3 regions of the Diaphorobacter sp. LR2014-1 genome follow, and region 1 is predicted to be linked to each of the others. Evidence: predicted binding sites of a transcription regulator. Region 1 holds the regulator's gene; each other region holds the start of a gene.
What was found. Region 1 encodes FliA, which starts transcription of late flagellar genes. Its sites were predicted from a motif close to CTAAAGTTTNNNNNNNNNNNGCCGNTA; they were not measured.
Positions count from the first base shown of each region.

Region 2: the regulator FliA is predicted to act here: its motif matches at 934-960, upstream of BV908_RS18385 (flagellin).
Region 3: the regulator FliA is predicted to act here: its motif matches at 1,158-1,184, upstream of BV908_RS16605 (YjfB family protein).

Region 1 is NZ_MTBE01000057.1:9,995-13,266, reverse strand. It holds gene flgM (flagellar biosynthesis anti-sigma factor FlgM) at 1-264, shown strand, start outside; gene BV908_RS20960 (hypothetical protein) at 322-669, shown strand; gene BV908_RS20955 (RNA polymerase sigma factor FliA) at 928-1,641, opposite strand; gene BV908_RS20950 (hypothetical protein) at 1,646-2,443, opposite strand; gene flhF (flagellar biosynthesis protein FlhF) at 2,433-3,272, opposite strand, start outside.
Region 2 is NZ_MTBE01000035.1:29,934-33,205, reverse strand. It holds gene BV908_RS18390 (tetratricopeptide repeat protein) at 1-802, opposite strand, end outside; gene BV908_RS18385 (flagellin) at 1,109-2,692, shown strand; gene fliD (flagellar filament capping protein FliD) at 2,971-3,272, shown strand, end outside.
Region 3 is NZ_MTBE01000028.1:22,732-26,003, reverse strand. It holds gene BV908_RS16610 (dihydrolipoyl dehydrogenase) at 1-1,052, shown strand, start outside; gene BV908_RS16605 (YjfB family protein) at 1,209-1,412, shown strand; gene BV908_RS16600 (FAD-dependent oxidoreductase) at 1,472-2,599, opposite strand; gene BV908_RS16595 (amidase family protein) at 2,621-3,272, opposite strand, start outside.

The DNA.
Region 1 (3,272 bases):
CAGCAGGCCAAGGCCGCCGCACCTGCGCCGGCCGCTGAAGAAGCGGCCCAGGGCGCGACGCGCGCCGCCGCAGGCGTGCCCGTCACGCTGTCGGCCGCCGCCCGCGGGGTGGACGCCACCAAGTCCACGGCCGACTTCGACACCGCCAAGGTCAAGGCGATCAAGGCCGCCATCGAAAAAGGCACCTTCCGCGTGGACGCCGAAGCCGTGGCCGACAAGCTGCTGTCCAACGCCTACGAAACCCTGTCCCACTCGCGGGGCTGACCCGCCCTCCTGGGCCCGGCTGGCCCGCCGGGGTGACAGGCTCTAGACTTGCACCCCATGTCACTCGACGACACCCTCACCTCCATCGAAGCGCAGCTGCAGGACATGCAGGCTGCGCTTCTTGCTTCCAACCCCCAGACTTTTGAAGACACTGCGGTGCAGCTGCGCGGCGCTGCCATGGCGCTGGCCCAGGCCCTGGCGCCTGTGGCGGGCGCGCTGGAGCCCGCCGCCGCGCAACGCGTGCAGACCATCGGCCGGCAATTGACGCTGGTGCGCGACCAACTGGCGCGGGTGATGGCGCTGACCGAGCGACAGGTGGCGTCGCTGCTGCCGCCGGTGGAGGGGGTGACTTATGGGCCTTCGTCCGGCGCCGCGGGGGCGCGGATTTATCGGGCACCGGGGTGACTTTTAGCCCGAATTGCTGGCTGGGGCTTATGGGATAAGCGCTAGCAGCTATCTTTTTTTATGGGTTCTGGAGGTTTGATGCTGTTGACCGGGACCCGCCCCGGCGGGCGAGGCACTTTTCTTTGACGAAGCAAAGAAAGGTAGGTGCGCCGCCGGGCGCATATCCCGGCCAGCGCCATGAAAAGCCGCAGCGCAAGCAAAAAAAATAGCTGCCTGCGCTTGTCCGGCAAGCGCAAAACAGCTATTTCATCCAAAAAATCAGTGCCCCCGCATCTTCGTCCGCAACCGCGCAATCGCCTGGCTGTGCAGCTGGCACACGCGCGATTCGGTCACGCCCAGGACGGCGGCGATTTCCTTCAGGTTCATGTCGTGCTCGTAGTACATGCCCATGATGTACTGCTCGCGCTCGGGCAGGGCCTTGATGGCCTCGACCAGCGAGGCGCGCAGGCGCTGGTCGCGCAGCACGGCCATGGGATCGGCGCCCTCGTCGGCCACGTGGCGGTCCAGGAAGCCCTCGTCCTCGTCATCGTGGTGAAAGTCTTCCAGGTACACCAGCTGCGTGCCGCGCACCTTGCTCAGCAGGGCTTGGTAGTCCTCCAGGCTCATGCCCAGTTCGGCGGCGATCTCGGACTCGATGGGGCTGCGGCCCAGGCGCTGCTCCACGCGGTGCAGGGCATGCTCGATGTCCTTCTGGCTCTTGCGCGAGCTGCGGCTCATCCAGTCGCCCTCGCGCAGCTCGTCGAGCATGGCGCCGCGGATACGCTGGCTGGCAAAGGTCTCGAACTGCACGCCCTGCGCGACTTCGTAGCGCGAGAGCGCGTCGTTCAGACCGATCATGCCGACCTGGATCAGGTCGTCCAGCTCCACGTTGGGCGGGAGCTTGGCGATCATGTGGTGGGCGATGCGCCGCACCAGGGGCACGTGCTGGTGGAACAGCGCGTCCCGGTCGAGCTGGCCTTTCGCGGTGTACATCGGGTCAGTGGCTCCGGTCCAGGGGCGAGAGGGAGGCGCACAGGCTGTGCGGGGGCAGCAGGGGCATGGCAGCGTCAATGGTGCATGCGTTTTCCAGCAGTTGCAAGGCCAGCCGCTGGATGTCCTGCGCGCGCGCCGCGGCCACGGTGGTGGTGTGGACCTGCAGGCCCAGGTGGGTGCGCGCGCTGCGCTGCAGCGTGTCCAGCGCCTCGGCGGTCTGGCGGTGCTGCACAGGCTCCTGCGGCGCGAGGATGGACGCCACCGTGCAGCGCACGCCGGCGTGCAGCGCCATGTGTTTGAGCTGGCGGTAGCTGCGCACCATGCCTTGTGCGCCGGGGCCGGTCATGATCAATGGCACGCTGGCGCTGCCGCGCAGCAGGGGCGCCAGTTGCTCGGGCGGTGCATGCAGCACCACCAGCGCGTAGGCGCGAAACAAGGGCTGCAGGCGCTGCAGCACGGTGGCGCCATGGTGTTCGGACTGCTGCGCCAGGCGGGCCAGCCCGCGGGCCGCGGGCACCACGGCCAGCGACGCGCCGGTGGCGGAGGCCAGCGTCTGCGCGCCGTTCCAGGGAGCCGGGTGCAGCAACTGGTCCAGGCCGGGCATGTGCGGGCTCTCCAGCGCCGTGCCGTCCAGCACCACGACGGGGTAGCCCAGGCGCTGCAGGCTGGAGCACAGCTGCCACAGCATCTCCAGCCACGGGCCGCTGCCCGGCTGGCTCAGCACGGCCAGCAGGCGCAGGTCCTGCTGCGGCGTGTAGCTGTGCAGCCCGGCGGCCTGGTGCAAAGCGGTATCAAGCAACATCGGCCATCCCCCGCTCATCGGCCGTTTCCGTGGCGTGCGAGAAGAAGAAGTTCAACTCGGCGGCCTTGGGATCGAAGGCCGACTTCACGCTCGTGCGCATGGAGGCGCTCACGAGCTTGCGGGCGTCGGCCGCTTCCCAGTCCTCGGGCACGCGCTGGCCGTTGGTCACGCCGCGCAGCACCATCTGGTGGCGGATCAGCGCATCAATGGCGGGGCCCAGCTTCACGGCCTCGTCCACCTTGGACAGGATGGCCTGCTGCGAGCCGGTGGTCTTGAAGCCGGTGAGCACGTCGTCCAGCGTATCGCCGTGGCTGCTGGCGTTGAGCACCAGCAGGCGCTTGACACCGGGCAGCGCCAGCACGTCCAGCAGGTCGCGCTTGCGCGGGTCGCGCGGGGCCACGCCCGTGGTGTCGATGAGCACCATCTTCTTGGACGACAGCAGGCCCAGCAGGTCCTGCAGCGCCGCGCGGTCGTGCGCCAAGTGCGCCACCACGCCCAGCATGCGGCCGTAGGAGCGCAGTTGCTCGTGCGCGCCCACGCGGTAGGTGTCCAGCGTGATCAGGCCCACGCTGGCGGGGCCGTGGATGCGCGCGCACAAGGCGGCCAGCTTGGCGGTGGTGGTGGTCTTGCCCACGCCGGTGGCGCCCACCATGGCGAAGATGCCGCCTTCCTCGTACAGCGGCAGCGTCTGCGCGTCGGTGCGCAGGTTGCGCTCCAGCACTTCCATGAGCCAGCGCACGGCGTCCTGGGCGCCCAGATGCTCGGGCAGGTGTTCCAGCACCGCGCGCGAGAGGGCGGGCGAATAGCCCGCACGGATGAGCTTGAGCAT
Region 2 (3,272 bases), on a different contig from region 1:
CGCACAACGACAGCCAGTGCTGCCAGAACGCAGGCCGGGCCACGATGAAGTTGCTGAAAACCACGTGCCGCGAGTCCATCACCAGGGCGCGCAAGTCCGCTGGCTGGCCCAGGTGTTCCAGCAGCTCCTGGCAGGTGGCGAGAAAGCCGGGGTCGAAAGTCTCGCCCTGCTCGAACACGTTGAGAAAAAAGGCGCCCATGTCCGCCTGGGGGCTGAAGGTGTACACGTCGGCGCCGGGGCGGTCGCGCATGAACTGGATGACGCGGGCGCCGGTCAGCCCGGTCTTGCGGGTGAACTTGGGCGACAGAAAGCCGTAGTAGGCGTGCGCGTCCAGCGTTGGTTGCGCCAGAAAGTGGCGCATCGGCCAGTACTCGCGCCAATCGGGGCGCGGGTTGGCGCGGTTGTCCAGGATGGCGATGTCCGGGTCGGTCTGCGTGAGGGTGTCGGCAGACCAGGCCAGGCTGAAAAGCCGGATGTCTGGCAAACCGGCGGGCGTTTGCGTCGGCGTCACCTGCGCCAGTGCGGCCTGCGCCTGGGCAAAGTCGGGCTTTTGCGCCAGAGCCGCGCCGAAAGCCTGCCGCGCACCGGCCAGGTCGCCGCTGTCTTTCAGCAGCACCCCCAGGTTGAAATGCGCCGCCCAGTCCTGCCCCGAAGGGCCGCGCGCCAGCCATTGGCGGTAGGCATGGATGGCCCCCGGGCCGTCGCCTGCGGCCTGCAGGGCTTGCGCCGTGGCGATGAGGTCGGCAACGCCGTGAGGCGCTGGCGGCGGGGCGTGGTGCGCGCTGGGGCGGGACAGGGACATGGCGGTGCGAAGGGTGGCGAAGAGTTGGCGCCAGCGCTGCATGCCCGCCATGCATGCATCGACGTATCGGCATGGACGTATCAAGAGGCAACTTGGCTTGCAAATCATTTTTACATGCGCTGCATGCAGCCCTAAAGTTCTCTGGCGGCCGTCCGAAAACTTACATAACGGGACGTTTGAAGCACGCAATGACGCCCCGCCGTTCAACAGGCTGCCTGTGCAGGCGCTGTGAACGCTGAGGCCAGATGGTTCTGGGCCCAGTTGGCAGCAAAGCCACAACCAGTTAGTTCTTTCAGGAGAGTAATCATGGCATCCACCATCAATACCAACGTCGCCTCGCTCATGGCCCAGCGTAATCTGGGTGTGAGCCAGAACTCCCTCAACACCACCATCCAGCGCCTGTCGTCGGGCCTGCGCATCAACAGCGCCAAGGACGACGCCGCCGGTCTGGCCATTTCGGAGCGCTTCACCAGCCAGATTCGCGGCCTGAACCAGGCCGTGCGCAATGCCAACGACGGCATTTCGCTGGCGCAGACGGCCGAAGGCGCGCTCAAGAGCTCGGGCGACATCCTGCAGCGCGTGCGTGAGCTGGCCGTGCAGTCGGCCAACGCCACCAACAGCGCATCCGACCGCCAGGCGCTGAACGACGAAGTGAACCAGCTCACCGCCGAGCTGGACCGCATCGCCAAGACCACCGACTTCAACGGCCGCAAGCTGCTGGACGGCTCCTTCACCAGCGCCGCCTTCCAGGTGGGCGCCAATGCCAACCAGACCATTACCGCCACTTCGTCCAACTTCAGCACCAGCGCCTATGGCAACTACCGCATCGGCGGCAAGGCAGCTACGGCTACCGACAATGGTGGCGACTTGACGATGGGCAGCACGGCTAGTGCCATCGTGGCGCAGGGCGGAGGTACTGGTACTTCGGCCATCGCTGCAGGCGCGATCACCATCAATGGTGCTTATGGCACGCAGACGGTGGCTTACGATGCTGGTACATCGGCCAAGGACATGGCTGCGCTTATCAACGCGCAGACCGAAAAGACTGGCGTGACTGCCTCGGCACGCACCGAGGTGGGGCTGGCTGGTTTGACGGAGGACAAGTCCTATACGCTGCAGATTGCGTCTAACAACAAGGATGACCAGCCTGCCACCATTTCGTTCACGGTGGGCGCCAAGCTGAATTCCGACGGCCTGAGCGACGCGGTGAAGGCGTTCAATGACGCATCGTCCAAGACGGGTGTCACGGCCCGTGTCAGCGACGATGGCAAGAACCTGGTGTTGACCAACGCTGCAGGCAACGACATCAAGTTGGTGAATGACTCCGAGTCGGGCAATGATCTGACCGTGTCGCTGGCCAACGACAGTGCGACGGCCATTGGCGGGGATGCTGCCTTGGCCGCAACGGGTGCCGCCACGGATGCAGCGGCTTTTTTGGGTGCTAGCTTGGTTGTGACTGGCCAGATCACCTTGGATTCGTCCAAGTCGTTCAGCGTCGCTAGCGACCAAGATGGCTCGGGTGGCGATGGCAGCTTCCTGAATGCCGCTGCTGACACCGCAGCCGCCAGCCAGCTGCAGACCGTGCAGAACATGGACGTAAGCACGGTGGACGGCGCCAACCGCACGCTGGCCATTGTGGACGCGGCCATCTCCGCCATCAGCGGCCAGCGCGCCACCTACGGTGCCCTGCAGTCTCGCTTCGAGACGGCAGTGAACAACCTGCAGACTTCGGGCGAGAACATGTCCGCCGCCCGCAGCCGCATCCAGGACGCCGACTTCGCGGCCGAAACCGCCAACCTGTCGCGCGCCCAGATCCTGCAGCAGGCCGGCACCGCCATGGTGGCCCAGGCCAACCAGCTGCCCCAGGGCATTCTGGCGCTGCTGCAGTAAGCAGGGCAGGCGCAAGGGGCCGCACCCGCCGGCAAGCGGTCGGCGGCCTTGAGGTGACACGGGGCAGTGGCGATGCAAGTTGCCACTGCCCCTGTGCCTTGTGCCGATGCCTGATGTGCCGATGGCTTGTGCAGAAATATCGGCGCCGGGCGGAAGATTGGCGGTTTTCCGGGGGCTTATTGGCGCGATGCAAATGGAGCGAGGGGCGGATAATTCCAGTGATTCGCCCGGATCGTCAGCACGCTCCCGGGCCAACCCGTGTTTTTCAGGAGGTGATCATGGCCAGCTTTTCATCCATTGGCGTGGGTCTTGGCGGCAGCGTCGATGTCCAGGGGCTTATCGATTCGTCGGTTGAGATAGCCCGCCTGCCCATCACCCGCTCCACCGGCCTGCAGTACCAGGCCCAGATGACCCAGGCCAAGATCTCCACCTTCGGGCAGATCAAGTCGCTGGTGTCGGCCCTGTCGGACGCGGCGAGCAAGCTCACCAGCGTGACGGGCTGGAACGCGGTGATGGCCACGTCGTCCAATACCGCCGCCGTGACGGCCTCTGCCGTGGGCGGCACGGTGGCCACGTCGTT
Region 3 (3,272 bases), on a different contig from region 1:
GTGTGGAAGTGAACGGCCAGGTGCACACCGCGCGGCGCATCATCATCGCCACGGGCTCGCGCCCCATCGTGCCGGAGGACTGGCTGGCTTTTGGTGACCGCATCCTGACCACCGACACGCTGTTCGAGCAGCCCACGCTCGGCCCGCGCGTGGCCGTCATCGGGCTGGGGCCGCTGGGGGTGGAAATCGCGCAGGCGCTCGCGCGGCTGGGGGTGGAGGTGATGGCCTTCGCGACGGGCAAGAGCGTGGCCGGCCTGAGCGACCCCGCCATCAACGACGCGCTGCTGGCGCGGCTGAAGGACGAATTCATCGTCAACGTGGGCGACAAGGCCGAGCTGCGCGAGGTGGCCGGCGGCATACAGGTCACCAACGGCAGCGCGACCGTGGTGGTGGACCAGGTGGTGGCCGCCATGGGCCGGCGCCCGAATCTTGAGCACCTGGGACTGGACACCCTGGGCGTGGCGCTGGACGACAAGGGCCGCCCGCCCATCGATCCGTGCACCCTGCAGGTGGGCGATCTGCCCGTCTTCATCGCGGGCGATGCCGATGGCGACCGCCCCCTGCTGCATGAGGCCGCGGATGAGGGTCACATTGCGGGGTTGAACGCCCTGGCGCCCACGCCGCGCGGCTTCGCCCGGCGCACGCCGCTGGCCATCACCTTCAGCCAGCCTCAGGCCGCCGTGGTGGGGCAGCGCCATGCCGATCTGCCCGAGGGGCAATGGGTGGGGGGCACGGTGGACTTTGCGCGCCAGGGCCGCGCGCGCGTGGCGCAGTGCAACCACGGGCGCCTGAACGTGTACGCCGAACACGGCAGCGGCCGCCTGCTGGGCGCCGAGCTGTGCGCGCCAGCGGGCGAACACATGGCCCACCTGCTGGCGCTGGCCGTCGAGCAGCGGCTGACGGTGCACGACCTGCTGCGCATGCCCTTCTACCATCCGGTGCTGGAGGAAGGCCTGCGCACGGCGCTGCGCGACGCGGCCTCGCGCCTGCCCAAGGCCAGCGATTCCGACCTCGCCGCCTGCGAGGCCTACGGCGCGAGCGCGCTGGACTGATACAAAAACAATAGCTGGCTGCGCTTGCCAGGATGAATTTTCAGCACCAAAACAGCTTGAAATTCTTACGTATCAAGCGCCAACAGCTATGTTTATAGAAGCACCCTTGAATCCGCGGTGAACTGGCCGATAACAAGAGGTACACCGGAGATCGCCATGGACGTCGCCCTCACCCAATCCATCGTCAGCACCGCCAGCGCCCTCGCCAGCCGCGAGACGGCCGATGCCGTCCAGGTCACCGTGCTGAAGAAGGCCCTGGACACGCAGGAAACGGCCGCGGCCACCCTGCTCGCCGCCCTGCCCCAGCCACCGCTGGCGACCGAGGGCCCGCTGGGCACGCAGCTCAACACCTACGCCTGACGCGCACGGCGCGCTGGCTTTTTTTCGCCGGCTCAGGCCGGCTTCAGCCCTGGCCTTGCTCAGCGCAGCCGCGCAGGCGACAGGCCCGCCACGTCCACACCCTCGCGCGCCAGCTCCGGGGCCAGCGGCTCGCCCAGTGCCAACTGCCGCGTCAGCAGCGCCGCGCCCGCCGCGCTCTGGATGCCATAGCCGCCTTGCGCGGCCAGCCAGAAGAAGCCGGGCACATGGTTGTCCCAGCCAATGACCAGGTCGCCATCGGCCACGAACGAGCGCAGCCCCGCCCAGGTATGCGAGGGGCGGCGGATCTGAAAGCACGTCACCTGCTCGATGCGGTGGATGCCCAGGGCCACGTCCAGTTCCTCAGGCACCACGTCGTGCGGCGCCACGGCATCGGCATTGGCGGGGGAGCCCAGCATCTGCCCCGCGTCAGGCTTGAAGTAGTAGTCCTCCGCAATGCCGATGACGGCTGGCCAGTGGGCCGCTTGCATGCCGGCCGGCACGGGAAAGGTGAAGGCCGTGCGCCGGCGCGGCTCCAGCCCGATGGGCGGCACGCCCGCCTGGGCTGCCACCACGTCGGCCCAGGCGCCTGCGGCATTGACCACGGCGCGCGCGTGCAGCACCTCGCCATCGGCCAGGGTGATGTGCCAGCCCTCCTCGCCCCGTTGCAGGGCCGTCACCTCGGCATGGGTGCGGATCTCGCCACCACGCTGGCGCAAGCCGCGCAGGTAGCCCTGGTGCAGCGCATGCACGTCGATGTCGGCGGCGCCGGGCTCGCTCATGCCCGCGGCCACGGCCTCGGGGCGCAGGCACGGGGCCTGCTCCAGCAGCTCCTCGCGCGTCAGGCGGCGCACCTGCGGGTTGCGCGGCAGCGCCTCGGCGTACGCGGCTTCCAGCAGGTCGAGCTGGTCGGGCCCCGCCAGGTACACCACGCCGCGCGGCGTGAGGATGGGGGCGCTGCCGAATTCGGGCGGCGGCGCATCGTAGAACGCGCGGCTGGCCCGTGTGAGTGCGCAGATGTTGGGCGTGCCGTAGGTGGCCGAGTACAGCGCGGCCGACCGGCCGGTGGTGTGGTAGCCGGGCTGGGCCTCCCGCTCCAGCAGCAGCACGCGGCGGTGCGCGGCCAGTTCCCAACCGGCGGAGGCGCCGGCAATGCCCGCGCCGATGATCACAAAGTCATAGGGTTGCATGGGTTCCCTCGCCAATCACTGTCAGACCGCCGACGCCTGCGCCGCGGCACCGCGCGCGCCCAGGCGCGGCACGCCGCGCGCGTCATCGGGGTCCGGCGCGTGGGTGACGATGGAGGTGAGCGCGGGCTGCACCGGCCCCAGCCGGGCCAGGTCGGGCCGCGGGCGCTGCAGGCCATCGATGCGGGCGAAGGCCTGCTCCAGCCCCAGGCCGATGGACAGCAGGCGATGGTCGTCGCGAAAGCGCCCCACCACCTGCAGGCCGAACGGCATGCCGGCCGTGTCGCGCCCGCAGGGCACGCTGAGCGCGGGGTGCGTGGTCAGCGTGGTCACGTAGGTCAGCGCCAGCCAGCGGTAATAGTTGGCCTGGGGTTCCCCGTTGATGTGACTCGCGTACAGCGCGGTCCACGGGAAGGGCGAGACCGGCGTGGTGGGTGCCAGGATCACGTCGAAGTTGGCAAACGCCTCCTGTGAGCGCGCCAGGATGCGCGTCTGCTCGGCCTGTGCCCAGGCGCTGTCCAGCAGCGACATGGCCGCACCCATCTCGTAGTTGGCGCGCGTGTTGGGCCCCAGGCTGGCGGGGTCGCGCTCGTAGGCCTCGCGCATGCCGGCCACGAAGCTCTCGGCCCGCAGCACGTCGAAGCAGCGGTGCACGTCGCCCAGGTCCAGCCAGATC